Regions from separate parts of the Paenibacillus nanchangensis genome, predicted to be linked through region 1. Evidence: riboswitches for the same ligand, from Rfam matches in the RefSeq annotation. Region 1 holds a riboswitch; each other region holds the start of a gene.
The links. A riboswitch is a leader RNA that binds a small molecule or an ion and turns the genes downstream of it on or off. The one in region 1 is predicted to bind cyclic di-AMP.
Positions count from the first base shown of each region.

Region 2: another riboswitch for cyclic di-AMP. It lies ahead of ACE6ED_RS24445 (ubiquitin-like domain-containing protein); the one in region 1 lies ahead of ACE6ED_RS12265 (APC family permease).
Region 3: another riboswitch for cyclic di-AMP. It lies ahead of ACE6ED_RS26715 (TrkH family potassium uptake protein); the one in region 1 lies ahead of ACE6ED_RS12265 (APC family permease).

Region 1 covers NZ_JBHOFD010000013.1:76,917-87,351, forward strand. Annotated here, with positions in the region: gene ACE6ED_RS12240 ((2Fe-2S)-binding protein) at 170-979, opposite strand; gene ACE6ED_RS12245 (ABC transporter ATP-binding protein) at 1,072-1,878, opposite strand; gene ACE6ED_RS12250 (FecCD family ABC transporter permease) at 1,914-2,948, opposite strand; gene ACE6ED_RS12255 (FecCD family ABC transporter permease) at 2,945-4,003, opposite strand; gene ACE6ED_RS12260 (iron-hydroxamate ABC transporter substrate-binding protein) at 4,154-5,206, opposite strand; gene ACE6ED_RS12265 (APC family permease) at 5,454-7,271, opposite strand; cyclic di-AMP (ydaO/yuaA leader) riboswitch at 7,397-7,559, opposite strand; gene ACE6ED_RS12270 (disulfide oxidoreductase) at 7,750-8,196, opposite strand; gene ACE6ED_RS12275 (DsbA family protein) at 8,193-8,942, opposite strand; gene ACE6ED_RS12280 (ATP-binding protein) at 9,037-10,435, opposite strand, start outside.
Region 2 covers NZ_JBHOFD010000038.1:9,310-19,744, reverse strand. Annotated here, with positions in the region: gene purR (pur operon repressor) at 1-522, opposite strand, end outside; gene ispE (4-(cytidine 5'-diphospho)-2-C-methyl-D-erythritol kinase) at 597-1,451, opposite strand; gene ACE6ED_RS24470 (small, acid-soluble spore protein, alpha/beta type) at 1,683-1,865, opposite strand; gene veg (biofilm formation stimulator Veg) at 2,054-2,329, opposite strand; gene yabG (sporulation peptidase YabG) at 2,501-3,448, opposite strand; gene rsmA (16S rRNA (adenine(1518)-N(6)/adenine(1519)-N(6))-dimethyltransferase RsmA) at 3,582-4,466, opposite strand; gene rnmV (ribonuclease M5) at 4,463-5,014, opposite strand; gene ACE6ED_RS24445 (ubiquitin-like domain-containing protein) at 5,243-6,406, opposite strand; cyclic di-AMP (ydaO/yuaA leader) riboswitch at 6,690-6,917, opposite strand; gene ACE6ED_RS24440 (TatD family hydrolase) at 7,112-7,882, opposite strand; gene ACE6ED_RS24435 (HD domain-containing protein) at 7,935-9,221, opposite strand; gene ACE6ED_RS24430 (AbrB/MazE/SpoVT family DNA-binding domain-containing protein) at 9,509-9,763, shown strand; gene rsmI (16S rRNA (cytidine(1402)-2'-O)-methyltransferase) at 9,919-10,435, opposite strand, start outside.
Region 3 covers NZ_JBHOFD010000048.1:4,707-15,141, forward strand. Annotated here, with positions in the region: gene ACE6ED_RS26710 (CPBP family glutamic-type intramembrane protease) at 1-1,239, opposite strand, end outside; cyclic di-AMP (ydaO/yuaA leader) riboswitch at 1,587-1,771, shown strand; gene ACE6ED_RS26715 (TrkH family potassium uptake protein) at 1,859-3,217, shown strand; gene ACE6ED_RS26720 (potassium channel family protein) at 3,234-3,899, shown strand; gene ACE6ED_RS26725 (LysR family transcriptional regulator) at 5,130-6,038, opposite strand; gene ACE6ED_RS26730 (hypothetical protein) at 6,780-7,091, opposite strand; gene ACE6ED_RS26735 (succinate dehydrogenase cytochrome b558 subunit) at 7,579-8,247, shown strand; gene sdhA (succinate dehydrogenase flavoprotein subunit) at 8,264-10,009, shown strand; gene sdhB (succinate dehydrogenase iron-sulfur subunit) at 10,046-10,435, shown strand, end outside.

The DNA.
Region 1 (10,435 bases):
TCCTTTACCAATCTATCCGAACCGCTGAATGCAGCAATGTATAATGTTCTGGTCTGTCCTTATGTAACATTGCCCGGCAACTCCGGGCATTCCCCACTGTAACAACGAACAGGCTCCCTTGTCAATGACGGGAGCCTGGGAATGATATTTTATATGAGAGCTGTATACGTTATCTGCTGCAGGCATTCTCCCGAAAAGCGGCCCGTCTGGACGTCCGCTCCTCTTCCTTCAGACGCGGGCAAGTATAACAATAACTTCCGCCTTCAGTCAGATAAAACATGCAGCAGCGGGTCCGCATCGGGATAAACCGGCTCGGGTCCGCCAAGTCCTCGATCAAACGAATCGGCTCGTTAAAAGGGTTGCCTGCACGTCCAAACGTTTCCCCGCCGATTCGCTCCTTCAGCACCCGGTAGTCCCCCTGAAGCCGGGCGGCCTGCTCTGGCAGAAGCCCTTCGGACCGGGTGTGCTCCATCACCATGTACAGCCGTGCCGGCAGCTGTCCCCAAATCTGGTGCTCCGCCAAGCCGGATACAGCGGAGATCGCCCGAAACAGCGGCAGCACGGTTTCGTTATAGAAGCAGTTCAACCGGCCGATGACCCAAGCCTCTTCCCCTTCCGAACCGGCAGAGACCGGACAATCGGCGCCGGACCACCGGTTCAGCGAAAAAGCCATCCGGCAGTACCCGCCGCTCAGCAGCAGATGGATCGATACATTATCGAGCCCAAAGTCCGGAGCGGTGCGGTGCAGGGAGAGAGACAGCTGCAGCGCCGAACCAAGTGCGGAAAACCAGCCGCCGAAATAAGCTCCCGTTACCTTGCGGTCCTGTGCTTTAATCAGCGGCCCAAAGGCCTCAACAAACGATTTCATTCCCTCCGGCTCCGTCAGGCTTGCCGCTGAAAAGCTGTGGCCTGTATTCGGCGGGGCCTCCGGATGGATATCGAATTTGTCCGCAAGCATTGCACTCAGTTCCTGGTTCATAGCTGTTCTCCTCCTGCGATTCTACCGCGATGCAAAATATTTTCTGCCCTAACGCTTAATGAAAAAAGAAATCAATCCGATAGTCGTTCCGGCTACATCCCCGAAGCCGCATAGGCCGACAGCTGATAAGGCAGACACAGCGGCACGCCTGTGCGCGGATCGGCCACGATGTCAGCTTCAATGCCGAACACTTCGCGCAGCACTTCCTGATTCATAACCTCGGCAGGTGTGCCTTCGCTGACCACACGGCCCGACTTGATCGCCACCATATGCTGCGCATACCGGGAAGCGTGGTTCAAATCGTGGACGACCATGACGATGGTCCGGCCTTCTTCATCGTTCAGCTTCTGCAGCAGCTGGAGCACTTCCAGCTGGTGGGCCATATCCAGGTACGTGGTCGGCTCATCGAGGAACAAAATGTCGGTCTGCTGGGCAAGCGCCATGGCAATCCAGGCCCGCTGCCGTTGTCCGCCTGAAAGACGGTCGATCGGACGGTCTTTGAACGCTTCCATGCCCGTTACGGCGATCGCCGATGCAATGATTTCACGGTCTTCCGGAGTCAGCGACCCAAAACCCTTTTGGTGCGGATAACGCCCGTAGCCGACAAGCTCGGACACGGTCAAGCCGTCTGGAGCGGTCGGATTCTGCGGAAGAATTGCCAGCTGTTTGGCCACTTCTTTGGTTGACAGACGGTGGATCGATTTCCCGTCCAGCATGACACTGCCGCTTTTTGGCTTCATAATACGCGCCATTGTTTTCAAAATAGTCGATTTGCCCGATCCGTTTGATCCGACAAGTGCGGTGATTTTTCCATTAGGTACCGTCAAGCTTAAATCTTTAACGATCGTCGCTTCGGCATATCCGATATTCAACAGCTCCGTGTTCAGGCGTTCGGCCATACAGGATCCACTCCTTTAGCATCTATAAATAATGATTAAGATCTTGCTTTTGCAAGCAGGTATAAAAAATAGGGAGCGCCAATCACGGCGACCACTACGCCGGTAGGCAGTTCCGCTGGCTGGAGGATCAGCCGGGCCAGCATATCCGCAGTGAGCAGCAGCAGCCCTCCGGTCAGTGCGGAAGCGGGCAGCAGCGCTTGGTGCCTTGGGCCGACAAGCCGCCGGGCCAGATGGGGCGCGATGAGTCCCACAAATCCAATCCCGCCGCTAACAGCGACGCAGGAGCCGGCCAATGCGACCGCAGCGATCAGCAGCAGCAGCCGTTCTTTTTCAACCGCAACCCCAAGCCCGGCAGCCGTCTGCTCCCCCATATTCAGCGTGTTAAGCGTTCTCGATTTATACATAAAAAAAGGAATCAGCACTACAACCCAGGGCAGCAGCGCCAGCACAAACGACCAGTCTCCGCCCCAAATTTTGCCGGCGATCCATATTGCCACGAACTGGTACCGTTCCGGGTTCAGCCGCAGTGCAATCACAAGCTGCACGGAATTGATGCCTGCTGTTACGGCTATTCCGATCAGCACGAGCCGTGTAGGCGACAGACCGTCCGATTTGCGGTAAGCCAGTCCGTATACGATCAGGGTTGCCGCGGCCGCACCTGCCAGAGCCAGAAGCGGAAGCACATAGACCGGAGCCGCAACCGCCGCCGGGAAAAAGGACAGACACAGCACGACCGCAAACCCCGCCCCAGCAGTAATCCCTAGCGTTGCCGGTTCGGCCAGCGCGTTACGCGACAAGCTCTGCAGAATGCAGCCGGATACGGCGAACCCCGCCCCCACAAGCAGCGAGATCACGATACGCGGTAGCCGGAAATCAAATAAAATCATCCGCTGCTGATCGGTGCCTTGTCCCGCCAGCGTATGCCAGACCTCCGCCGGAGTCAGGCGCATGACGCCTGTATTCATGCTGAGCACAAATACCGCCGCAATCAGCAGGCCTAACACGGTTAACACCGTCACATTCCGCTTGCGGCGCAGGCGTTCGCCTTCATATAAGAGACGGGGATTCATGACCGGTTCCCCCTTTCCCTGCGGGCAAGCACCACGAAAAACGGCACACCGATTACGGCGATCAGCGCGCCAAGCGGCGTCTCATAAGGCGGATTCACCATCCGCGATCCAATGTCGGCGAACAGCATCATCAGGCCGCCGAGCACCGCGGAGCAGGGAATAATCCACCGGTAATCGACGCCAACCAGATACCGGGCGATATGGGGCACCATCAGCCCGACAAAGGCAACCGGGCCCACAGCCGATACCGCTGCGCCTGCCAGCATAAGCACAATGAACATCCCGATGATCTGAATCAGCCCCGTCCGCTGGCCGAGACCCGAGGCGACCTCCGATCCCAGGCTGAGCACGGTGATTTGGCGTGAAATCATAACGGACAAAACAAGTCCTCCCAGCAGCCAGGGGAGGATCGCATACAGCTGCGTCCAGGTCACTCCCGCTACGCCTCCGGCATACCAGAAGGCGAGATCTTGGGATAAGTTAAAATAAATGGCCACTCCCTGGCTTAACGCCAGCAGCATGGAGCCGACCGCTGCACCCGCAAGCGTAAGGCGAATCGGCGTAAGTCCGCCTCCCGAGGCGGCTCCGATGCCGAATACAAGCAGCGCGCTGGCCGCCGCACCCAGGAATGAAAACAGCATTGTAGCCGTGAACGGAAGCTGCGGCCAAAACGCAAACACTAGCGCCAGCCCCAGCCCCGCTCCGGCATTGAGTCCGAGCAGGCCGGAATCGGCCAGCGGGTTGCGTGTCATCCCCTGCATCAGCGCGCCGGAAACAGCAAATCCGGCGCCTACCAGGGCTGCGGTCAGACCACGCGGCATCCGCAGCTCCCGGATCACCTGATGCTGCTGCAGATCAGGCTGGAAATGAAACACGGCGTCCCAGACGGTCGCCAGCCGAATATCGGCGGCTCCTACCGTAATGGAGAGACCGATGCCCAGCAGGAGCACCAGCGAACCTATACTTAAGATCAGGAGTGCGGCACCCGGGCTTGAACGGAGTGGAGGGTTCGAATTCGTCTTTTTGTCAGGTCTTGAACGGCTGGTGGGTACCATGGAACTTCTCCTTACACGAACGATAATAACTATCATTCTCATTATCTCAAAATCCATGGCGCAGCACAAACGATTTTTCCCGTCCCCGCCTTATAACACCATGCGGGCCGCGGCATCCAATCGGCAACCGGGCCCGCACATGTCCGCTCTTTATTTCACCAAAATCTTCAGCACAGCATCAATGGTCATTGCGTTTGCGGTCGCACCGCTGTACAGCCAGCTGCCTTTTGATTCCATCTCATATACATGACCGGCTTTGACTGCCGGAATACCCTTCCAGATTGGGCTGTTCAGAATCTCCGCGTTGCCTGCTTTATCGCTGTTCACAAGGAAAATATGATCCGCGGTCAGCTCGGCCAGCTTCTCCAGCGAAACCGGGTTCCAGGACGCTTTGGTTTCCGCAGGAATCTCCGTTACAAGGTTCGGCGGCGTCATCCCCAGATCGCCGTACAGCACCGCTCCGCTGGACTGGGTTTCGTCAACGATAAAAAAGTTTTTTTTCACAAGCCACAGCACTGCCGCGGATTCCTGCCCAACTGCTCCGGACAGCTTTTCCTTGGCTTCAGCCGCTTTTTGATCATAGTCCTTGATTGCCTGCTCGGCTTTCTCCTTCATATTCAGCAGGTCGCCTATTGTAAGCAGCGTCTTCCGCCAGTCTTTGGTTGTTTCGTCGCCAATCACGTAAGTTGGCGCAATTTTGTTCAGCTGATCGTAATGGCCGTTTTGGACCGTTCCTTCCGACCCTACGATGATGAAGTCAGGCTGATGGCTGAGTACCGATTCTGTCGGCAGATCATAGCCCACCGTCGGCACATCCTTCAGATGTTCTCCCAGGTAATCCTGAATCCCGTTCGCCACCGACCACTGCGCAACCGGCGTGACGCCAAGCGTAACGAGGTGATCCTCCAGATAGGAAGCCAAAATACGCTTCGGGCTGGCAGGCACCGTCACCTCATGCCCCATGGCATCTGTCACGGTTTTTTCCGCCGGCTGCTGTGCGGCAGGCGATGCCGCTGCGGCAGCGCTGGCCGCTGGAGATGCGGCTGCCGTTGCCGCCGGTGAAGCTTCTCCGGCTCCGGCCCCGGCCCCATTGCCCGCCGGCTCATCCGCATTGCCGCAAGCGGACAGCAGCAGCGACAGGGTCAGCAGGCCTGCGGCCCCCCACTTCACACTTGTTGTTTTTCTTTTATCTAACCCCAACATATTGTTCCCTCCTGTAATCACTGCGTGACGGCTGATTTTCGCCGCTCTTGTCCCTATAAATGATATTGATTCTCATTATCTATGTCAATCTTATTTTCGTCTTTTTTCTCGCCCACTCCACAGGCAGCCCCCCAAGGCAGCAACCCAGCCCAGATGCAATTTCGCCGTCCAACGCAAAAACCGCCCGTCCCCGATTGGCTATCGGGGGCGGGCGGTGAACCGCTGCATACAAGCGGCGGGTTACACGCTATTTATTTAAGTGATACGGCACGGTGGCGATCACCACATCTTTTTGGTTCATTAAATAAGAACGGATCAGCAGGCTGGACTGATTGTGCAGCAGCGCCTGCCACCAATGTTTTGTTACAAACTGCGGAATCAGGATCGTTATATGATCCGTCGCTGCGGTCTTCCACTCAATGGTATCAATGAACTTGATCAGCGGCCGGATAATACTCCGGTAACGCGAGCGCAGGACGATTAAGCGTACACCCGGGTCCCACTCCGCCCATTTTTGTTCCATTTTGCGGATCTCTTCTTCATCAAAACCGACGTACACCGCAACAACATTGTCGGTCAGCGAGCGGGCGTAGCTGAGCGAGTTCAACACGGCCCGGGTCACACCTGATACCGGAACAACCATCGTGCTTCCTTTTATAACCGGTTTCTCGTCGCAAGCCTGGATTCTTAACTCATCCGCGATGTTCTGGTAATGCCGGTGAATCCGGTAGAAGATAAACATGACGAACGGCAGGAAGACAAATGCCATCCAGATATGGTCGAACTTTGTAATAATAAAGATCATGGTGATTGTTGCCGTGGTCAGCATCCCCACCGTGTTCACCGCAAACTTGGTGCGCCAGCCTGCCGGCTTCTGCCGTGCCCAACGGATCATCATGCCCAGCTGAGACAAAGTGAAGGGGATAAAAACACCAACCGCATACAGCGGGATGAGACTTTCCGTATTTCCGTGAAATGCCGCGACCAGAATGGCCGACAGCACGCCGAGAAAAATAATACCGTTCGAGAATCCGAGCCGGTCGCCGCGGACCATAAAGGCGTGCGGCATATATTTGTCCTTGGCCAGCATAAACGACAGCAGCGGAAACGCCGAGTATGCCGTATTGGCCGCTAAGAACAGGATAACGGCCGTAATGGCCTGAATGGCAAAATAGATGGCCCCCCTGCCAAATGTCGCTTCGGCGATTTGGGAGACGACGGTTGCCTGTTCGTTAGGCGTAATACCGAAGCCGTAAGCAAGAATCGTGATGCCGGTAAACATGAAGCCGAGAATCAGCCCCATCCAGGCCAGCGTTTTAGCCGCGTTTTTTTCGGCCGGCGCTTTAAAGTTCGGAATGGCGTTCGATACGGCTTCTACACCGGTGAGGGCTGAGCAGCCGGAGCTAAAGGCCTTCAGCAGCAGAAACAAGCTGACGTTCGATACCGCGGTTCCGAATTCCGGGACATGCTCGGCGCCGCCGCCTGCCGCATATTTTATTAGGCCGGTTACGATCAGCACTACAATCGCGGCTACAAACAGATAGACCGGAATGGCAATAAACGATGCCGATTCGGTTACGCCGCGCAGGTTCAACAAGGTCAATATGATAATGACGGAAACCGCAATCAGAACACGGTGATCATGCAGCTGCGGAAAAGCCGAAGTAATCGCGTCCGTCCCCGCCGACGAGCTGACCGCCACCGTAAGAATATAGTCCACCAGCAGCGATCCGCCAGCCAGCAGCCCTGTGGAGGTGCCCAGGTTGTCTTTGGCGACAATGTAGGCGCCGCCGCCCATAGGATAGGCATAAATCGTCTGCCGGTAAGACAAAATCAGGATCGCAAGCAGGGCGAGTACCGCCAGCGCGATCGGCAGCGAATACCAGATGGCGGTGAAGCCGGCAGCCATCAGCACGATAAGAATTTGCTCCGTCCCGTACGCGACCGAGGAGAGCGCGTCGGAAGACAGCACCGCCAGCGCCTTAACCTTCGTCAGTTTCTCGTGATCGAGTTCGGTCGACTTCATTGGCCGTCCGATTAAAAATCGTTTTACTTTGCTAACCATGTTCCAGCACGGTTCCTTTCCGTCAGTGGGTTTGTTTTTGTAAGTACCATGCGCTGTTTTCAAGGACTGGTTTCACAAAGGAGGACAAGAAAAAAGCATACGAAAAAGCACCGCATGCCCGGGCAGATCTCTCTCCACGGTCGCCTACGGGGTTAGCTGGCGGATTCGGACTGTGGAAGCCCTACGGCGCGCTTCTATTAGTAAGCGTTGGCCGATTCACCCCCGGGCCGGTAACGGCCCAAATTGGTTCCCCCGTTTTTCCTTCGGAAAATTAAGCGCATGATCACTTCTCACAAGCATTAATATTAATCTCGGACAGGTAGAAGGTAAAGAACGCCATTTCCCCAAAACAGCATAAAAAAGAGCCCTTCACCCGGTCTTGAAAATCCGGAATGAAGAACTCTTTCATTCTCTTGAATTTGGTCGCTCAATCTACGCCAATCATCAATTCGTTCACATTTGTGACCGGGGAAGCCAATTAAGCCTGCTCATCCTCCGCACCGCCGCGCTCACGGCCAAACCACAGCAGCAGAAATATGAGAATGAAAGCGGTCAGCGCCAGCAGCGGAATGGTAATGAATCCGAAAAAATTCAGATAATCCACGTTGCAGGGCACGCCCACCGTACAGGGAGCAATGCTGCTGAACCACGGGATTTTTTGTTCCGCGTAATGAAACAGCGAAATGGATCCGCCAATCACCGTTAACGGCAGCACGTAGGAGATGATGCGCTTATCGTTTTTGTAGGTCGCAATACCCAGCAGAATCACCTGCGGATACATTAAAATTCGCTGGAACCAGCACAGCTTGCAGGGTTCATATTTCAGCACTTCGCTCAAGTACAGGCTGCCTACCGTAGCCACAACGGAAACGAACCAGGCCAAATACAAACAATGGCGTCTGCAAAATGCGGTGAACGCGCTCACTTGGCGCCGTCCGTTCCGGCCGCCTCTTCAATTTGCTTCGAAAGTGCCTCGTAATTAAACGCATCTTCAACTTTGACACCGTTAATGAATACCGTCGGCGTCGAGCTTACGCCTGCCGTTCCCGCCGTGTTGTTGTCCCGCTGAAGCTCGGATTCGTAGGTGCGGGATTCAATGTCTTTGCGCAGCAGATCATAGTCGATCTTCAAATCAAGACTCTGGGCCAATTGGACCAGAAAATCCGGTGTCGCCCACTCTTCTTCCTCTTTCCCTTGGTTCGCATAAATCGCGTCAGCGAACTTCCAGAAGGCTTCCTGGTTCTGATGATATACGGACAAGGCTGCCAGGGAAGCTGTTTCCGAATCCGGGCCGATAAAGGACATGTTCACAAAATGGAACGACGCCTTGCCTTTGTCGACGAAATCGCTGACGATTTTCGGCTTCACCTGGGTCGAAAATACCGCGCAGGCCGGGCATTTATAATCGCCGAATTCCACAATTTTGACCGGGGCACTCTCTTCGCCTTGTCTCGGAAGCACACTGTAATCAAAAGTCACCGGGGCAGTGGATGCCGGCTGGGTATCCTTTGCGGCGATGGTAAACAAGACGGCAAAGATGGCAATCACCAGAACGACAGCGCCAATAATGAAAAATAACGTCGTTTTGCGCTGGCGTTCCATTTCGGCCACCCGCTGTTTATGCATCGTCTGGTTGCTCGAAGTAGCTTTGGTTTTTTTGCGGTTGTTCAAGTGGACTTCCTTTCTGTCCTGTTCACTGGACGGGAATCTATGATATGAGTCTAGTCACTGAGAATTATATAGTGAAGTTCTCCGATTGGTCAAACTATACCGCTTCCGGTTCCAGGAATGGGTCTCTGCCGGTTTGGCTGGTCTGGTTTTTATCCGGCACGGGATACTCGGCGGGCAGAGCCAGGATAAAACCAAACTCGGCGCCGCCGTCCGCTCTGGGCGCCCCCCAGATATGTCCGCCCATCATATCCACCAGCCTTTTGCTGATCGCAAGACCAAGGCCGGTCCCTTCATATTTCCGGCTGGTTGATGCGTCAAGCTGCGTGAAAGGCTGAAACAACTGGGCATGTTTGTCCGGATCGATACCGATTCCCGTATCTCTTATGGTAAATTCCAGAACATGGTCGGTGTTTCTGATGCTGGACAGCCGGGCTTCCACTTCCACCTGTCCGGCATCCGTAAATTTCACGGCGTTGCCAATTAAGTTGACCAGGATTTGCCGGATCCGCGCCGCATCCCCAATCAACCGGTGAGGAATGGCCGGATCGGTTTTGACGGTCAGGTGCAAGGCTTTTTTCCGCGCAAGCACCTGGAACAAATCCACACTTTCGTGCAAAAGCGTGCGGACCGCCAAGGGCTCGTGATGCAGCCTCGCCCTTCCGGACTCCATGTTGGACAAGTCCAGAATATCGTTAATGACACGGAGGAGCGCGCTGCCGCTTTTCGCCTGCAGTTCAAGCAGTTCCTGCTGTTCCGGAGTGTTTTCCTTGTCGCGCAAAATCTGATTAATCCCAAGAAGACCGTTCAGCGGCGTACGGATCTCATGGCTCACTGTAGCCAAAAAGTCGCTTTTGGCACGGACGGCAATTTCGGCTTTTTCCTTGGCCGCAATGAGCTCCTGCTGATAACTCACCACATCCGAGACATCTTTGGCCATCATGTACACGTAGCAGACGGAATCGGTCTCCAGCGGAAAAACACTGGCACCTAAATAAATCCGCCCTCCCTGCTTGTTTCGAATCGCAACTTCGATTTTACTCGGTTTCCCGTTGGAGGCGGATTGAACCGCAAACTTCATCCGGGTCCGGTCTTCCTCCCCCGCCAAAACGCTTGCTTGAAGCTCCTGCAGCTCCTCCTTGGAGTATCCGGTAAGTGCCGTAACGGCCGGGTTGACGCTGATCACTTTACCGCTAACCGGATCAATGCAGATCACCATATCGGGATTGCAGTCGAACATCGCCATATATCTGCGTTCATTAAACCGCAGGGCGGTAAGAATTTCATTGCGGTCGGAATAGAGCAGCCAGACAACAAGCATGATAATGACCAGCGCAGCCGCACCTACCAATAAACCAAGCAAGGAATCGCTGAGCATGGGCAGCCTGCCGCTGTGCGTGGGCTGTGGAACGGGCAGGAATTCCGCTCCTCCCATGGCAGAGTAGTGGACTCCGCATAACGAACCCGCGACGGTCAGCACACACAGCATTTTGCGG
Region 2 (10,435 bases), on a different contig from region 1:
GATACTGACGGCCGAACCCTCCGTAACCTGATGGTCCCTGCGGACAAGAACAACCGGAAGCCCGAGTTGGGACGCGGTGGCATAAGCGAGAGGGATCCCCTTCGTTTCCACCGTCATGACGACGTCAATGTCCACGCCGTGGAACGCCGTGGCGATAATCTGACCGGCTTTTTCCATCAATGACGGCAGGCCCAGCAGATCCGACATATATAAATAACCGCCAGGCAAAATCCGGTCGCTGTCCTCCAGCTGTCCGCACAAACCGGTAATGAACTCCAGCGCCGCTTCTTTCGGAATTCTTGGAATAAACCGCACGCCGCCGGCGGCTCCCGCCAAAGTCTGCAGGTCGCCGATGCCCTCGCCTTCAAATACTTCCTTGATAATAGCTAAATCCTCACTGATGGAAGACTTGGCCGATCCGTACCGTTCCGCAAACGTGGCCAGCGGCAGCAGCGCATGCGGCTTTTCCAGCAGAAATTGGGTCATATCTACCAAACGCTGACTTCTTTTTAGTTTTTTCACGGGCTACTCCTCGCCAAAACCGAATATTATACAAAAATATATCACTTTTGTACGGCTTTACACAAGATGCCCGTTCATGTCAGCAGGCGAACCGCATAAACTTCCTTACAAAAGCCCCGGAGTCCGTTATAAATCCGGGCCACCTTGGATTGCTTCTGAACGAGGCCGAACACAGTCGGTCCGCTGCCCGACATCAACACGCCGTCCGCCCCCAACTTTTCCATCGTCTCTTTAATCCGGCGGACCTCCGGATGCATGGGGAGCGTCACCTCTTCCAGCACGTTGCCCAGCAACCCGCAGACCGCCCCGAAGTCTCCGGCTTCGATTGCCGCCCGCATTGCCGCGGAGGACGGATGTTTTGCGATACGGCTGCTGCGGAGTCTACCGTACACCTCAGCGGTGGATACGTTGATCGGCGGTTTGGCTAGCACCACCCAGCATTGAGGCGGATTGGCGATCGGGGTCAGCTTCTCTCCCCGGCCTGTTGCAAGCGCTGTACCTCCGGTTATGCAGAAGGGCACATCCGAACCAAGCTCCGCTCCAAGCTGCAGAAGCTCCTCCTGCGGGATGCCAAGCTCCCAGAGGGCATTCAGCCCCCGCAAAGCCGCAGCCGCGTCGCTGCTGCCACCGGCCAATCCCGCCGCTACCGGAATATGTTTGTCCAGGTGAATATGTACGCCTCGGCGAACTCCATACCGGTCCTTAATCAGCCTGGCTGCCTGGAACGCCAGATTTTTTTCATCCAGGGGAATATATCCTGCCTGGCTAGTTATAATAATGGTATCCCTGGGCAGCTCGGACAGCTCCAGCCGGTCGGCCAGGTCCACCATTGTCATAATCATTTCGACTTCGTGAAATCCGTCCGGACGTTTGTGCAGCACATCCAGCATCAGATTAATTTTGGCCGGCGCTTTCTCATATCTTTTCACGGCGTTCACCCATTTCTCACTTTTCCCCTCAAAAACAACTTAACATATTATAAAAAAATCTCGATATGAAGTCCATTCCTTATCCTGACACGGAGATACGCCGATTACGCCGTGCTTTTACCTTTGGATAAAACAGAAGGATGAAACAGGCCCCCGGCCGGTCTCATCCTTCTTCTGCTTCAAGACGTAAGGCTTACGCCGGCAGAGGACCGGGCCCCCGTGCAGCTTACGCTACAACTTGGAGCTACGGGCAGCCTGTTCAGCCAGCTGAATCGCCCGCTTCACCATGTTCCCCGCATCCTTGGCCCGAATGCCGCCCCAGCCTTCACGCTCCACGGTATCGTAGAAGCCAAGTTCCTTCGCAAGCTCCGTCTTCAGTTCCTCCGACATCATGCTCCGTCTTCTTCGGCTCACCACGTTGACCTCCTTGGACAAAAATGAAAATATGGGTACACCCTTAGTATGCTTAGCCCGGCGGTCAAACATACACCTCTTTTGTGTACCGGACTCCGCCCCTATATCCGAATTTAATTTTATTGTTCCGTTGTTAAAAGAATAGCAAAGCGGCCTCCCCGCAGGAAGGCCGCTCAAGAACTGAACTGCTAAGATTTGATATACGTGATCTTCATTTGCCCTTCATCTTCACATACCGTGATTTCCACGGATTCAGTCAAAATGTCGGCGTAGCTGTAGGAGACGCGTTTGAATGTCTGCTGCTCCTGATCCAGCTTCACAATAAAGACAGAAGGGTACGTTTCTTCCAGGACACCGGTGCGTTCGACAGTCTTGCGACGGCCCCCGTTCGCACGGAGGGTAATCTTGTGACCTACGTGTGCTTCGAGACTGCGTTTAATTTCCAACAGCGCGTTATTAGCCATTGCCTGACGACCACCTCTTTCCTTGTCCATTATACCGCGTATTTAACTAAATGTCAAACAAACAAATAATTATAGTGGAATCAGATGGTTGTTGTCAACGACTTTTTTGCGTACCCTTTCCATACAAAAAGGACCCCTGGCGGAGTCCTCTCTGTCGTTTGTCACCGTATCTCATCCGATCACGGAAGGCGTTACTTTGAGCGTGGACAAATTTTGCAGCCCCGGCATTCCGATCCGGTAGCTGCCTCGTGTCTCAATCCCCCCCACACCCTGGGCGCCGCTAATCGTATGCTGCAAAATGTCGCTTAAATTCACCGTTTCCCGGATTGAGGTGAGCGCAGCTTTGGCCGCAACATAGACCGGATCGAGGGCATGAATCAAAATACGCCCCGGCGAGCTGGAAAAGTTTGCCCCCGCCTGAAGCAGCGCCTCAAAGTGCGACTGGCAGGCCCCCGCCACAATCGTCAGCGCATCAAAATTCCGTTCATACTCACGCGCCGTCCGGACCGCCGCCACAAAATTCTGCGAATTTTTATAGCTGCTCAAACTGTATAAGTCATATGGCTGAGGCCGTTTGAGCACACCGTCATGACCGGTAATCACCACAATATTCGGGCGTACCCGGGGAAGCAGGCGAAACAAGGCGTCGGCCATTTCGCTTTCCCGGACATGATGGCCTTCGGCGGGGATGCGCAGCTGTCCATACAGATTCAGACTTTTATTGAGATAAGCCGGGTCCCCGTCCAGATGCAGCACCTTTCCCGGCACTTCAAAATAGGCCTTATCCTTGGACGGCTGATTCCACAACCCGCCGGTCCCGCCTCCTAGCGGATCATTCTCCGGCTGGATATCCTTCCACAGCTGGGCCAGGCTGCGTTCGCTTATTTCCTGCCGTTCCTTCCGGATTTGGGACAACGATTGTCTGGCTTTAATCTGTGCCCGCTGTCCGCGTTCTGTCATCCGAAGCGGGGGCACCTGCATCAGGTCGTCCAAGGGGGCGTCAGCCAGCAGCCGGAATTCAGTCCCTTTAATGATGGCCTGATTCTGCAGCATTTGCTCCACTCGGAACGTTACATCCCCGCCGTACGATTTTCGGACGACCAAATCTCCCAGGTTCATCAGAACATCACCTCTACCCCAATGTATGGGCAAATGCTCCGGTTGGTTCATCCGGGATTGGAGTTCGCCGGTATTCCAGCGGACGTTAGGCCGCCCTTACGGCCTTATACTCACATCCCAAGTCTTTCACAGCTTAGCTTACGCCTGCCGCCAGCAAAACATCACTTAGTCTTGCATATTCCTCCAGACTCAGCGTCTCTCCCCGGCGAACCGGATCAATCCCCGCATCCGCCAGCAGGGCTTCCAGGCGCTCCCGGCCCTCTTTGGGGAAGAACCGGGCCTTCAGATTGTTGGCGATCGTCTTGCGCCGCTGTGTGAAAGAAGCCTGTACAACTTCAAAAAAGTGCTGTTCGTCCGCCACTTCCACGGCGGGACGCTCGCGGATTTTCAATCGGATCACCGCGGAATCGACATTAGGCTGCGGAATAAAAACCGTATGCGGAACCGTACAGATGATTTCCGGCTCACTGTAATATTGGACGGCGATGCTGAGGCTGCCGTATTCTTTTCCTCCTGGCGCAGCCGCCATACGTTCGGCAACCTCCTTTTGAATCATCACCACAATGTGCCGCAGAGGCAGCTTGTCCTCCAGCAGCTTCATCAGAATAGGGGTTGTTAAATAATATGGGAGGTTCGCCACTACGCTGACCTTGTCCACGCCGGCAAAATCCTCCTTGAACAGCTCCGGCAGATTCACCTTCAGCACGTCGGCATGCCGCACCTTTACGTGCGGATGATGTGCCAGCACTTCCTCCAGGATCGGAATGAGACGCTGGTCAATCTCAACAGCGGTGACCGCTCCTGCGGCCTCTGCCAGACGTTCCGTAAGCGCGCCGATGCCTGGACCGATTTCCAGCGCTCCCGTTGAGCCGTCAAGCTCGGCTGCACCTACAATTTTGTCCAAAATATTCTGATCGATCAAAAAATTCTGTCCCAGGCTCTTCTTGAACGAAAAGCCGTGCCGGTTAATAATTTCCTTCGTTCGCCTCGGCGAGGCGATATCCTCTCTGCCGTTCATACTCCGCCGCCCTCCTGCTCGATTCGGGCGACCGCGCCCGCAAATTCCTCTCTCGTGATGCCGAACATCGCCAGTCTCTTATACAGCTGCTTCCCGTTGCAGTAGCCGATACCAAGCAGATTGCCGAGCGCCATACGGCGTTCTGCGGCCCGCTCATGCACCAGCAGCCCGGCTTCCATAAGATCGCCGATCTCAATGACCGGCGGGTTGCCCTCAAACGAGGTATGCACATGCTTAAGAGCATGCCGGATCGCTTCCGGTGAAGCATTTTCCACTCCGATATCGCCTTTGCGCGTTGCATCCCGCTCCGGGATAAAAGCATGCTTGCAGCCTGGAACTTTGGACGATACGATCTTGCGGATCCGTTCGCCTGCATGGTCGGGGTCGGTTAATATGATGACGCCGCGCCGCTCGGCCGCCAGGGCAATCTTGGCGATGACAGACCGGTTAACGGCCGATCCTCCGGTCTCGATGGTGTCGGCGTCAACCGCCCGCTTCACAGCGACCGTATCACTTTTCCCCTCCACGACAATAAGTTCCTTGATCATAATCCTATTCTTCCTTTCCTCCTGCAGGAAATATGTATCCCGTTAACAACTATACGGTAAAGGCAAAAACAATCGGTATAACGCCAAAAAGAAGAGGACACGCCCCTTCTTTTGGGTAAAGAATGTATAAGAGTGATGAGCGCCCGCTCAGGTATCACCAAATTACAGGATATTCCGTTTAACTCCCTATACTATAGCCCATTCCGGCGTTTTTTGCAAAACGGCCGTTTAGTTCAGCTCCGGCTTCGACGGACCAATCACATACACGGTACGTGATTTACGTCCGAAGTTTAGAGCATGGCTGAGCGAATCGTAGTATACATCGATTTTGTTGCCTTTGATGGCGCCGCCGGTATCTTCGGCACGACGGAATCCAAGGCCTTCAATGTACACCCACCAGCCGATCGGAATCACTTTGGGATCCACCGCAATGGTGCGCCCTTCCGTTACACGTGTGCCTGATGCGGTACGGGTGCCAATACCCGGCTCTTGTGAAGAGTAAGCTGTCATGGACACGTTTTTGATCATGCGTTTGTACTCAAAATCAACTCCCGCTTTGCGGACAGTTTTGCTGAATTTTGCTTTGGTTGCTGTAGCTTTGGCTTTGGCTTGAGTAGCGGCAGCGGCCTTGACGACAACAGGCTTAGGAAGCGGTTTGGTTCCAACGGCAATTACTTTATCTTTGGTTGCTGTTTTGACCTCTTTACCGATCATGCGCATGGATGCCAGCTCGCCGTCCTGATAGACTTTTTCGATATGCTGGATCATAACGCCCGGTACGCCTGCCTGTGTTACCTTGGTCTTGCCCTTGAGCAGGGTGGGATCCGCCGTCTTGATGACACGGAAAGGCAAGCTTTTCGTCCGCTGTACAACCTGTTTGTTAATGCGGACAATCTTTACCTCCATGCCGGCGGTTATCGGAGTGTGTAACGAAGGAAAAATTTTGTCATGGCCTTTCAGACTGTAGCCCAGTTTGCTAATTGCTTCGCCGACGGTGTTTTCTGTCGTGTGCAGCTGTTCAGTCTTGCCGTCAACGGTAATGCTGAAGCTGCGTGCCCGGACGATGGCAATCCGGTCTCCGTCGGATAACGATCCGTCCATAGCCATGGATATCTTATCATGCGGCTGGAGCGGAATTTGTTCCTTGGACAGCAGGTCGCCAAGCAGCGACTCGCGGGTTTCAAGCGTCTGTGCCTTGCCGTCTATGACTAAAGTGATTTGTTTGCTGCTCTGCAGATCTACATACAGCAGGATAAGCAGGGCAATGGCAATCGAAAGAACGCCTGTAACCGATAGCACACGCCAATTCAATTGCTTCCACCTTAAACCTAAATCGTAGGACACGCTGGATGTTGGTGATTCATGGGAGATCTCTGGTTGGAATACGCCCATTCTATCCATCCTCCTTACAATAGCCCCGTCGCCACTGCAGCCGGATGAAGCTCGGCCCTGACGCAGCTATCAAGATTGACACAGGAAAAACGTCTGGAATAACGACGCGCTCCTGCTCACAAATCGCCTGCCCGGCAATGGCCATGGATAGCTGTTATATAACAGTGTCCAAGGCAGCCTCCGATTACTCAAAAAGAAAGAAGCCTAAAAAGAGTTCTGAATAGGAGGACTCTTTCGTGGCTTCTGACGACGCTTGAATGCTCGGAAGTGTCATGCACGAGGTTTCCTCTCTTACTTGCGCTTACGGGGTTAGCTGTCGGGTTCGGACGAAAGAGAGTCGCCCTATCTCCGGTCACCCGCTCATGGCGGTTGCCCTTGAATTCACCCCAAAGACCACATAAAGAATCAGAATACGGCCTGCAATACACCAGGTGTACGTTATGTACGCTTATACGGCAGACAATACCGGTTCCCCCGTTCCCCGGTTAAGGGGACTCAGCGAGACGATCCATGATCAATGGCTGTCATATAAACAGCTCATTGCACTGAAAAGATGATATCCTGTTTTGATGCATCTTGTAAAGCGGGCTTCAACCACGTTTATCTAAATATATGGTTAAAAATTTGTAATATTCCTCGATTTCTTGATTAAAAAACTTTAATACATCGGCCAAGCTCTTTTTTTCAACGGTTTTTCTCCCGATTTCAACGAATCCCAAATCGTTCCAGCGCGTTCGTATAAGTGATTTCGGCCAATTCTTCCCAGTTTAATCCTTTTATTTCCGCCGCCGCTTCGGCCACCAGCTTCACGTGCGCACTCTCATTTCGCTTGCCCCGGAAAGGGTGCGGAGTCAGGTAAGGCGCATCGGTTTCGATCAGCAGACGGTCCATCGGTGTCTTGGCGAGCACCTCTTTTGGCTGTTTGGCATTCTTGAAGGTGACCGGTCCGCCAAAGGAGAGGTGAAAACCAAGATCCAGGCACATTTTTGCCGTTTCCCAGCTCCCCGAAAACGAATGCATGACGCCTCCCACTTCCTGCGCTTTTTCTTCCCGCAAAATTTTGACCACATCCTCATGTGCATCACGGTTGTGAATGACGATCGGCATCTTCAGCTCCCGGGCCAATCCGATTTGCTGGCGGAAAACCCGCTGCTGAATGTCTTTTGGGGAAGTGTCCCAATAGTAATCAAGGCCAATTTCACCGATTGCCACGACCTTCGGATGAGCGCAAAGCGAAGCAATCCAGTCCAAATCCCCGTCTTCCATGGTGACCGCATCTTGCGGGTGCCATCCTACTGCTGCATAAATATTCGCGTACGATTCGGCAAGCCTCATCGTTGACGGGATCGTCTCCCGATTAAATCCGACATTGATCATTTTATTTACACCAGCCTCAAAAGCGCGGTTAATCACTTCTTCCCGGTCCTCGTCGAATTGCGGGGCATCAAGGTGGGTGTGAGTGTCAAATAAAGCCATAATTCTATTCCTCCAGTCCGGTTATTTATGCATAAATTTTAACCAAATTGTTTTATTTGCCGAACAGCCGGGTAATGGATTCGGGAAGCTGCGGAAGAGCCTTCCTAAGCTTGTCCTCCGGAAAATATAAATGGTACCTGCCCCGGTGAATCCCGCTGATGGAGCGGACGATATCCGACACCTCGGAAATTTCCCTGAGCCTGTCCTGACGGTCGAGCAGCAGAATTTGCTTGCCATGAAAAGCTTCGCCCGGCCGGAACACATCATAAGGAAGATCGGTCGGAAAGTCAATTTCAAGGTCGTAATACGGATGTAACCCCGCTTCGGCAAAACTGCGGCGGATATCATCAATTGTTTCCAGATCCAGACTTTCCATCTCTACATATTTATACAGCCTGCGATGAATGAAACGGCAGCACAGCTGGCTCAGCAGCTCATCCTGCTCCTTCGTCCACTGCATAAATGCTGTCTGAACAAGCGCCTCGTCCAGCTGCAGATACTGTTCCACGTCTACGGTTCCCTTAAACAGGTGCGTCAGCGGTTCCATCATAAAGCTGAATGCATATCCTTCCTGAAACAGCTCTTTTGCCCGTCTGAAAATTTGCCGTAAAATGATTTCCGAACTCCGGGTGACGGGGTGAAAATAGACCTGCCAGTACATTTGATAACGTGACATCAAATAATCTTCCACAGCGTGCATGCCAGATTCCTTGACCACAACCCGGCCGTCATGCGGACGAAGCACCCGCAAAATACGGTCGACATCTATGGTTCCATAGTTAACGCCGGTATAATAGGCATCGCGCAGCAAGTAGTCCATCCGGTCGGCATCCAGCGGTCCGGAAACAAGATTTACCACGATGTCATGCTCATAGGTTTTCTTTATTACCGAAGCTACTTTTTCCGGAAACTCGGGGCTAACTTCACACAGAATCCGGTTAATTTCCGTGTCCTCCAAAATAATCCGGCACGTCCAGTCTTCATGGTGCATTTCAAAAGCTTCTTCTATAGAGTGGGAAAACGGACCGTGGCCCAAATCGTGCAGCAGGGCGGCGCACAGCGTCAGCAGCTTCTCCTCCGGCAGCCAACCGCCATAATTTCCGCGCTCAAACTGGGAAATAATGCGCCGTGTGATCTCATATACACCAAGGGAATGGGAGAACCGGCTGTGCTCTGCGCCGTGGAACGTCAAATACGAGGTTCCCAGCTGCCTGATCCGGCGGAGCCGCTGAAATTCCCTTGTATTGATCAAACGCCAAATCAGGCTGTCCTGCACATGGATATAATTATGTACCGGATCTTTAAATACTTTTTCTTCGCTTAAGGGTTTATGGACCACTCTGCTCAACTCCTTCTGTGTTTTTTGGCGTCATATGTTTTATTATGTCGAAACGTGTCGATATAACGTTTTACAATTTAATCTCCTGTTTCTCCCACTTTTTAGATAAATAGGTGCGCTTTTTTGACATTTTAACTATAAATATTAGAAAAAAACTTAAAATTCGCTCAAAAGTAGGTTGACTGTTTTGGGAATGGTTGGTATTATAAATATCATAAAACGGTGAACATTGTCGAATAATGACTAATAGGAACCATGGTAAGTATTTGAGAGGAGCAGCGATTGTTATGATGAAATCAACGGGCATTGTAAGAAAAGTCGACGAACTGGGACGGGTTGTCATTCCGATCGAATTGCGCCGCACGCTTGGTATTGGAGAGAAGGATGCGCTTGAAATTTACGTGGACGGAGAACGCATCATGCTCAAAAAATACGAACCCGCCTGCATTTTCTGCGGCAATGCCGAGAATGTAACGTACTTCAAGGGAAAAATTGTGTGTCTGGACTGCATCTCCACCATCCCAACCCCTGTGACAAATTAACAAAGATAAGGTATAATAGATTTATCCAAATTGTTAATTCTAACCTTTTTATATCTCCTTGCCTCCCCGCCCGGGAGGTCTTTTTTTTGCCCAATTATTGTTATTCCGGCTGCCCGCTTACTTTTTGTCGCCATTCCTGTCAGCTAAATCTTCCGTTACATGTCAGATTTGGGCAGCAGCGCATTGTATATATCCCGTTTGGATACGCCGCGATCGGCAGCCGTCCGTTTCAATGCTTCTTTGCGCGGCATTCCTTCTTCCTCATATTTGGCGACATGTTCCTCGAGCGTCAGTTCCTGCCACCATGCTGATTCCGCCAGCTGCACAGCCTCTCTGCTCTCTCCCTCCAAAACAATGACATACTCCCCCATCGGAGGATGCTCTTCCAACCAAACCAGACATTCCTGCAGCGTACCGCGGACAAATTCTTCATAGCGTTTCGTCAGTTCCCGGGCCAATACGACACGCCGGTCGCCAAAAGCCTCCTGCATGATTTCGAGTGTACGGACTACCCGGTGCGGAGACTCATAAAACAGCAGCGTTCCCTGAGACATCCGCAGACCTGCTAAACGTGCAAGTATCTCCTTGCGGTCCCGGGGAAGAAATCCGACAAAGGTAAACGTATCGGTAGAAAGCCCCGAAGCAATCAGTGCGGACAAAGCGGCGTTGGCT
Region 3 (10,435 bases), on a different contig from region 1:
TGAGGCCATCAGCAGGGCGTACAGGCCGTAAATGACATTGACAATCGCCGAGGTCAGCGGATCGGCGGTCCCCTGCTCCCACTGCGGCTGCATGTTCAGATTGCTGGCAAGTGTAATGAAGAAAAAAGCGCCGCTTAACACAACACCACGCGTAAACGATGTGTACGCCCGCGTTAAAATGCTGTACACCAGCGCCAGCAGGCCCAGAATCAGCGTAGGCAAGCCGTAGCCGTAACGGGTGAGCACTCCGGCCAGCTCTTTTTGTTCGCTCACATAAGCTGCATGCTCCGCCGGAACGTTGAAGCCGGAGGCATAATACGACACTTCGCCGGAATCAAAGCGGAAAAAATACCGCAATTCAGCATCCCCCACACGCACCTCGGGATCAGTGTAAACAAGATCGTAATCCCCCTCGGCGGCTACCGGCTCCAGCCGGCCCGGCTCGGCGGCCCATTTGCGTACCCAGGGCTCAGCCAGCTTCTGCTTCTCCGCGAGCGTCAAGCCGCCGTTATCGCTAGGGGGAGCTGTATTGCTGCTCCCGCCTTCGTCGGTTGAGACGATATAGCCGCCGTCCTGCCCGTCAGTTGAGGCGGTGCTGCCGTCCTGTTCATCGGTTGCGACGGTATAGCCGCCGTCTAGCCCGTCAGTTGAGGCGGTGCTGCCGTCCTGCCCGTCGGTTGAGGCGGTATAGCCGCCGTCCTGCCCGTCGGTTGAAGCAGTGCCGCTGTCCTGCTCGCCGGTTAAGGCCGGATTGCTGTCCCCGGCAGAAGATGGCCCCGGTTCCGTCCGGGGACCGCGCATCTGAACGGGGATGCGGGAGAACCCGACGACTTCCCCGGTGTACATATTGAGATCAATCGTCAGCAGCCGATCCTTCCCGTTCTCCGGCTGAAGAACGGCTCGGTAGACATCGTATGGATGCAGGCGGTCGAGATCCCGGTCTTCGTACGATTTCAGCAGCTCCTGGCTGGACATATAGCCGTAAAATAAAGAATCCGTCCGGTACCCCACCTGCCAGTCGTCTGCTGCCGACGGAACGTGGCCCAGCTCCGAGGCGGCAAAAGCAGCCGCGCGGCCGCGCATCTCCGACGGTTCAAGCGTGCGCCGGATCCCTTCTTTGTCATTTTGCAGCGATGGGAGGATTTGAAAGACAATGAACAGCAGCAGCCCAATGATTCCCAAAACAATAAGCGGTTTGGTTACCGCTTTAGAGCGCGCGGGAAGTTCAGGTGATTTCATGAAACGCCTCCTTGTCTCTTGCGTTTAAACTATGTAGAACAACAGAACCGGAACACTCCGGACTCCGGCCCGGGTTGTAAGCGGAAGGCGGGAGGCTGACAGCGCCTGGACATTCCCTGTTTAAAATAGCATAAACCGGCGCGCGAAAGCCAACCGTCTCTCTCATCATATCGGCAGAGGGACAAACTTATTCTTGAAAAGCGATGATTTTTGCAGCAAATGTGCAATAAACCGCAGAGAACCCCAGCTTTTCAAGCGGCGTGCCAGGCTTTCCTCCGTTTTTTGCTTCAAAACGCGCTATTGGCAGCATTGTGACGGCAGGGATTTGCGATTATAATTTTCATGCAATTGCATAACAGCCGAATTTCTGGTGAAAACGGGGGAACCATACAAGAGGAAGGGATACGCGTCTGAGTCTTGCGGGATGCGTACGCCATTCGTCAAGGGGTGAATTTCGCTTGCGAGCGAATAGGGCAGCCTGCGCAGTGTCCGAATCCGTCAGCTAACCTCGTAGGCTACAGCTGCAGGAACCAAGGGTAAGAGCATTGGTTTTTCCAGTGCTTTTTTTGTTTGGCTTCTTTTCTCTATTCTTTCATTATAAAAAACATGGGGTGAAACCATGGCGTTACGTCCACCAGGCTCCAAAGGCTACCGCTGGCTGAAGCTGTCGCCCCCGCAAATTCTGGTGCTTGGTTTTGCGGCAATTATTTTGGCGGGCAGTCTGCTGCTGATGCTGCCGGTCTCCAGCACGAGCGGAGAATCTTTATCTTTTGTTAATGCGCTGTTTACAGCAACTTCCGCAACCTGTGTAACCGGCCTGGTTGTTGTGGACACGGGCACCTTTTTTTCGCCGTTTGGCCAGACGGTAATTTTGCTGCTGATCCAGGTCGGCGGGCTGGGCTTCATGTCCATGGCGACGCTGTTCGCCCTAGTCTTCCGGCGCCGTATTTCGCTGAAAGACCGCCTGCTGCTGCAGGAGGCGATGAACCAGAGCTCGATTGAAGGGATTGTCCGTCTGCTGCGAAAAGTGCTGCTGTATTCGCTGGTGATCGAAGGCACGGCGGCGCTGCTGCTCAGTATTCGGTGGGCTTTCGACATGCCGGTGGGCCGGGCGGTTTATTTCGGGATTTTTCATGCGGTCTCCATGTTCAACAATGCCGGATTTGATTTGTTTGGCGAATACCGCAGTCTGACCGGGTACGTCTACGACCCTTTGGTCAACTTTGTAGTAATGGCGCTGATCGTATTGGGCGGGCTCGGCTTTATCGTGCTTTCTGACGTGATGGATTACCGGAAAAATAAAAAGCTTGTCCTGCACAGCAAAGTGGTGCTGTCTATGACGGCGGCGCTGATTGTGATCGGTACGGTGGTGATCTTCATATTTGAATATACAAATCCGAAGACGCTGGGTTCGCTGAACTGGGGAGGCAAGCTGCTCGGCTCCCTGTTCCAGTCCGTCACGCCGCGTACGGCGGGGGCGAACACGCTGGATATCGCGGGACTGCGCCAGGCTTCGCAGTTTTTTATGATTATTCTGATGTTTATCGGCGCTTCGCCCGGCTCCACCGGAGGCGGCATCAAGACAACCACATTTACGATCATGATCGGGGCGGTGATCGCCATGCTCCGCGGCCGGGATGATATCGTGCTGTTCCGCTACCGGATGGCCCAGGAGCGGGTGCTGAAAGCGCTCAGTATCACCCTGCTCGCGCTGCTGCTTGTCGTATCGGTTGCGATGGTGCTGTCCACGACGGAGGATGTGAATTTCCTGGCGATATTGTTTGAAACCACATCGGCGTTTGCCACGGTCGGACTGAGCATGGGAATCACTCCGGAGCTGTCGCTGGTAGGCAAGCTGCTGATTGCGTTTACGATGTTCGCCGGAAGACTGGGAATTCTCACCTTGGCGTACGCGCTGGGACCGAAACAGGGTAAAGAGTTGTATCGGTACCCGGAAGGCAAAATGATTATTGGATAAGGAGCTGCGAAAGACAATGAAAGCACAGCAGTTTGTGGTGATTGGCCTTGGACGCTTCGGCTCCAGCATGGCGCTGGAGCTGATGGACATGGGCTACGAGGTGCTCGGCATCGACCGGGACGAAGAAATTGTGGAGGAGATCGGCGGACAGCTCACGCATGCCGTCACGGCCGACGCGACGGATGAGAACGCCGTGCGTTCGCTTGGACTGCGCAATTTCGACTGCGGCATCGTTGCGATCGGTGACGACATTGAACGCAGCATACTTGCCTCCATTTTGCTGCAGGAGATCGGCGTCAAGACCGTTGTTGCCAAAGCGACGTCGATTTTGCACGGCCGCGCGTTGTCCAAACTGGGCGTCGACCGGGTGATTTTCCCCGAACGGGATATGGGCATCCGGGTAGCCCATCAGCTCGTCACCCCTAACCTGCTGGACTACATTGAACTTTCCCAGGACTACAGCATTGTGGAGCTGACCGTGCCGTCCTGCATGAACGGCAAATGTCTTGCCGATATCAACACGCGCGCCAAATACGGCTGCAGCATCATCGCGCTGAACCGCAAGGATGAGGTAATCGTTGCGCCGACCGCCCATGATTATCTGCACGAAGGCGATATTATGGTGCTGATCGGATCAAACGAAGGTATCGGCCGGTTTGAGGACGAAGTAGTGAACCGGTAAGCCCGCTGCTTAACAGGCTATAACTCAACTTTCGCAGAGCGAAAATCAGCTTAGCTCCAGTCCTGGCGCGGATTTAACCGCAATAAAGTAATCGTCTTGAAAAAATAGAAAAACACCGCTTGCTTGCGGCGAACGCACGCTCGGCGGGATTTACGGTGCGATGAAGTTAGCACGCTAGACCGGGCAGTTGCCTTGGCGCAACTCATAGAACGGCTGAACGAAATTACGACTCAGGTTGGGAAGAAATGCTCCACCCTGATTCAAAGTCAACTCCAGCACTGGATCTCCGGTTTGCCCAGTGATCTCAAGGCGTATCTGCCGATCTCAGGTTGCGCTGCCGATCTCAGGTTCGCTGCCGGTCTCAGGCTGCGTTGCCGGTCTCAGGTTGCGCTGCCGATCTCAGGCTGCGCTGCCGATCTCAGGCTGCGAAAGTTGAGTTAATAAAAGCAGCGTGAACCAAGACTTGATAAACAATGTCTTCGACTGCCGCTGTTGTCGTTGAACGAACTGGAACGAATCCTCTCCTGTAACAGACCCGCAGCGGATTACCACCGAACGCGATACGGAGGTCTTTCCGGACCCAGAGGACGTTATTTCTGAAATTCTTGGGCTTTTGGGTTGCCTTGCGGACTCCAGATCCGTTATTCGTACCGAAAACATCCAAACTATGGATTCTCCGCGTAAATAAGTGAATCTGAGTCCGTCTCTTTGCCAAAACGCTGAATAATCAGCAAATAGGGTACCCTGAGTCCGGCAAGAAAGTCATAGGGGAGGACAATGCAAAGCTGCTTCAAAACGCCCCCAAAGTTTGGATAACCGAGGCTGTGTTCAGGCAGGGAATGTTGCTGTAACGTAGAGTTACGCACCTTTTTTGTTGGCATGGTTGATCGCACTATCATGATCCCTAACAAGTGAGTGTTTGTTGTCAATACAAGTAAATCTATTGAATTTCTCTTACTCACTCAAGGGTCTAAGCCATTTCCAGCTGCGAAAGTTGAGGTTATAAAAAAGCAAACAAAACCCGCTGTCACGGCGCTCTCTTTCGCCAGAATAGCGGGTTTTTTTGTGTTCTACAGCTGGGTGTCCGGGTGCTCGGACAGCTTGCAAATAACGTGCCGTTGCCGTCCTTGCCGCTCCGCTGCTCTAAGCGCTCCGCCAGTCTTACCGCTCCGCCGCTCTAAGAGCGCTCCGCCAGTCTTGCGCTCAGCCGCTCTAAGTGCTCCGCGAGCCTTATCGCTCCGCCTGCCTGCCGCTAAAAAACGCCTCCTCCGCCACCTGCACGAAGCTGCGTGCCGCCGCGCTGAGGCTTCCGCCCTCGCGGTAAATCAGGCTGGTTGTCCGCTGCGTGAGGTCGAGCTCCTTAATGTGCAGCGACACCAGCCCGCCTCCCTTCAGCAGTTCGGGGCGCAGATACGACTTGGGCAGCAGCGTGGCTGTCTTGCCGGTAGGAAGCAGCCGGATGATCGCTTCAAACGAGTCGATCTCCATCCGCACGTCCGGCTCCACGCCGCAGCGCTGGAACAGATCGTCGGTCAGCCGCCGGTACCACGTTCCTTTGGAGAATAGGATCATCGGCAGCGAAGCGAGATGCCCCATCTCCAGACGCGGCAGCAGCGTCAAGGGGTGATGTTCCGAGACGACCAGCCTCAGCTGATCCTCAAACAGCGGAACGCAGCGCAGGCCCGGCTCGGATATGCTCGAGGCTACAATCCCCGCATCCGCCCGGCCTTCGCCGACGGACGAGACGATCTCATGCGTTTTGCCGGTAATCAGCTTCAGCTCGGCGGCGGGATACCGCTCCATATAAGTGTTAATCAGGGGAGGCAGCGTCGTCTGAAGGGTCGTCAGGCTGGCGCCAAGCGTCATGATCATCGGTTCGCCTTCCTTGAACTTCGACAGTGCCTCAAGAAAACGGGAACGCTGATGCCGCTGCTCCAGCGCAAAGGTGTACGCCAGCCGGCCGGCGTCGGTCAGCTCCAGCCGTTTGCCGAACCGGTTGAACAGCGGAGTGCCCAGCCGCTCTTCCAGCTTGGAGATTTTTCGGGAAAGGGCGGGCTGGGACAGATTCAAGAGCCGCGAAGCCCGGTTCAAGCTCGACTGCTCCACAACTACGGCAAAAATATCCAGATCGTCGTACAAGGCGGCGCCTCCTTTTTCATATCGCGAGCGAATGTATAGTTACGCCCTTGATTTTTAGCGGGCGGTTGCTTTCCGTTCCTGGCTCTGTTGTAAGCAAGGCATCGCTGCTCCATCTACAGTGTAATGACTCTGGCCGCACTCTGCCCGCCACCGTAGGCTTGCCCATCACCGTAGGCTTGCCCGCCATCTTAGGCTTGCCCGCCATCTTAGGCTTGCCCGCCATCTTAAGTTTTCCCACTACGTTAGGTTGTACTTAACTCAACTTTCGCAGCTAGAAAAATGGCTTAAACCCTTGAGCGCGTAAGGAGAATTCAGTAGCTTTACTCGTATTGACAAAATTACAGCAACATTCCCTGCCTGAACACAGTCTCGATTTTCCAAACCTTGGAGGCCTTTTGAAGCAGCTCACAGCTCAACATTGTCCTCCCCCTATGACTTTCTTACGGACTCAGGGGACCTTATTTGCTGATTATTCAGCGTTTTGGCAAAGTGACGGACTCAGATTCCCTTATTTACGCGGAAAATCCATCGTTTGGATGTTTTCGGTACGAATAACGGATCTGGAGTCCGCAAGGCAACCCAAAAGCCCAAGAATTTCAGAAATAACGTCCTCTGGGTCCGGAAAAACCTCGGTATCGCGTGCTGTGGTAATCCGCTGCGGGTGTGTCGCAGGGGAAGATTCGTTCCAGTTCGTTCAACGACAACAGCGGCAGTCCAAGACATGGTTTATCAAGTCTTGGTTCACGCTGCTTTTATTAACTCAACTTTCGCAGCCTGAGACCGGCAGCGCAGCCTGAGATCGGCAGCGCAGCCTGAGATCGGCAGATACGCCTTGAGATCACTGGGCAAACCGGAGATCCAGTGCTGGAGTTGACTTTGAATTAGGGTGGAGCATTTCTTCCCAACCTGAGTCGTAATTTCGTTCAGCCGTTCTATGAGTTGTGCCAAGGCAACCGCCCAGTGTAGGGTGTTAACTTCATCGCACCGTAAATAAAATAGCACGCCGAGCGGTGCGTTCGCCGCGGGCGAAGCGGTGTTTTTCTTTTTTTTCAAGACGATTACTTCATTGCGGTTAAATCCGCGCCAGGTCTGGAGCTTAGCTGATTTTCGCTCTGCGAAAGTTGAGGTACTTAAATATAATGACCCCCGCCGGTCTCTGCCGGCAGCACGTGACGGAATGCACAGACATCTGTGCCGGGTTACAGCGAACGGAGTTTCCTGTAAGCCGAAATGGGGGCTGTTTCCCGGATCAAAACTAGAATGACTCTTAAGTAAAAGTTTTTCTTATGCACTTATTTTATAATGATTAATAATTAGATTGCAATTCCCTTATAAGCAAAAAAGGAGTAACATAAAAAGTGACACAAGATATTCACAAATTGTGAAAAGTGGAGCAAAGTCGGAAGAAACGGGGGATGCGCATGAAAATGAGCGTAAGGCTCGTGTTTACGGGGGACGGCAGCACTGTTTCAACCCCGCTTCCGGATGTGTATGCTCATTAATGAAAACGCTGTACTAATGGAAAGGGGATAGGAGTTTTATGAGAGGGTTTTATTCCAGAAAGATTCATTCTCTGCTCGGCGTAATCCCGCTCGGGGCATTTTTCCTGGAGCACATGATTACGAACTTCTCGGCGGTCGAAGGGGGCGCTGAAGGCTTTACGGACAGCGTGCTGTGGCTTAACAGCCTGCCGCTTGTGTTCTTCCTGGAATTATTCTTAATTTGGCTTCCCCTGCTGTACCACGGCGTTTACGGGCTGTACATCGCCTATCAGGCGAAGCCCAACGTGGGCCGCTTCAATCTGGAGCGCAACTGGCGGTACACCCTGCAGCGGATTACGGGGGTCATTACGTTTATATTTGTGATCTGGCACGTATTTGAGACACGGTTCCAGGTTGCGCTGGGCAAGGTGGGGCACGAGGAGCTTGGCGGCGTGATGCATGGCGTTGCGACTTCCCCGCTCATGCTGGCTTTCTATATTGTCGGCATTATCTCGGCCTGCTTCCACTTCGCGAACGGACTGTGGTCGTTCCTCGTCAGCTGGGGAATCACCGTTGGACCTCGTTCGCAGCGGATTTCGTCCTATGTGTGCATGGGCTTGTTCGTCCTTGTCACCTTTATGTTCCTGCTGTCGCTTGTCACTTTCCGCGACAGCGAATTCCAGACCGCGGCTGCGGCCGTATCAACTGTAACTACCGTCATTCGATAAGGGGAGTGAACCGACTATGCCAGCATTCGATATCATTATCGTCGGCGGCGGACTCGCGGGCCTGATGGCTTCCATCAAGGCTGCGGAGGCCGGCGCTCACGTTCATTTATTTTCGCTTGTGCCCGTCAAGCGCTCGCACTCCGTTTGTGCCCAGGGGGGCATCAACGGTGCCGTCAACACGAAGGGGGAAGGCGACTCGCCATGGGAGCATTTTGATGATACCGTGTATGGCGGCGATTTTCTGGCCAACCAGCCGCCGGTCAAAGCGATGTGCGAAGCCGCACCGGGCATCATTCACCTGATGGACCGGATGGGCGTGATGTTCAACCGGACGCCGGAGGGCCTGCTTGATTTCCGCCGCTTTGGAGGCACCAAGCACCACCGGACGGCGTTTGCCGGCGCAACTACCGGACAGCAGCTGCTGTACGCGCTTGATGAGCAGGTCCGCCGCTGGGAGGTCGAAGGCCGGGTGACAAAATACGAGAACTGGGAGTTCCTGTCGGCCGTTATCGACGACGACGGCGTCTGCCGCGGAATCTGCGCGCAGAACCTGCGGACGATGGAAATTCAGACGTTTCCGGGCGATGCTGTCATTTTGGCCAGCGGCGGACCGGGCATTATTTTCGGCAAAACGACAAACTCCGTCATCAATACCGGTACGGCGGCGAGCGCCGTGTACCAGCAGGGTGTGCATTACGCAAACGGGGAGTTTATTCAGATCCACCCTACCGCCATCCCCGGCGATGACAAGCTGCGGCTGATGTCCGAATCGGCCCGCGGCGAAGGCGGACGTATCTGGACGTATAAGGACGGCAAACCTTGGTATTTCCTTGAGGAAAAATATCCGGCTTACGGCAATCTGGTGCCGCGGGACATCGCTACCCGGGAGATTTTCAGCGTCTGCGTCGACCAGGGACTTGGCATCAACGGCGAAAACATGGTTTACCTGGACCTGTCCCACAAGGACCCGAAGGAGCTTGACGTCAAGCTCGGGGGCATTATCGAAATCTATGAAAAATTCATGGGTGACGATCCGCGCAAAATTCCGATGAAAATCTTCCCGGCGGTCCATTACTCCATGGGCGGCATGTGGGTCGATTACAACCAGATGACGAATATCCCCGGCCTGTTTGCCGCCGGTGAATGCGAATACCAATATCACGGCGCAAACCGCCTCGGAGCCAACTCGCTGGTGTCCGCCATCTACGGCGGCATGGTGGCAGGACCGAAAGCCGTAGAATACGTCAAAGGGCTGAAGAAGTCGGTCCGCGACGTATCATCCACCATCTTCGATGGTTCCCGCAAGCGCCAGACGGATAAATACGAATCGCTGCTCAAAATGCAGGGCACCGAAAACGCGTATGTCATTCATAAAGAACTGGGCGACTGGATGACGGCCAACATGACGGTTGTACGCTACAACGACAAGCTGGAAGCGACGATCGGCAAAATCAAAGAGCTCAAGGAGCGCTACGGCCGCATTAACATGAGCGACACATCCCGCTGGAACAACCAGGGCGTGGCCTTCACGCGCCAGCTGTGGAACATGCTGGAGCTGGCCGAAGCGATGACGCTTGGCGCGCTCCTGCGCAACGAAAGCCGGGGCGCCCACTACAAACCGGACTTCCCGCAGCGCAATGACGAGGAATTCCTGAAGACAACGAAGGCGGCTTGGACGCCGGACGGTCCTCAGATTACGTACGAAGAAGTGGATGTATCGCTGATTCCGCCGCGGATTCGCGACTACTCAAAAGAAAAATAAGGCGGCACAACGAATTTGATCGAGGAGGAACAGGCTATGGGTGTTACTGCAGCATCTTCCAAAAACGTGAAATTTATTATCACCCGCCAGGACAGTCCGGAGGGTGCGTCCTATACGGAAGAATTTGAACTGCCATACCGGCCGGGGATGAACGTCATCAGCGCGCTGATGGAAATTCAGCGCAACCCGGTTAATGCGAACGGCCAGGCGACAGTTCCGGTCTGCTGGGACTCAAACTGTCTGGAGGAGGTATGCGGCGCCTGCTCGATGGTCATCAACGGCAAGCCCCGCCAGGCATGTGCGGCGCTTATTGATAACCTGGAGCAGCCGGTGCGCGTCGAGCCGATGAAGACGTTCCCGGTTGTCCGGGATCTGGTGATCGACCGGACGCGGATGTTCAATGCGCTTAAGAAGGTAAAAGCCTGG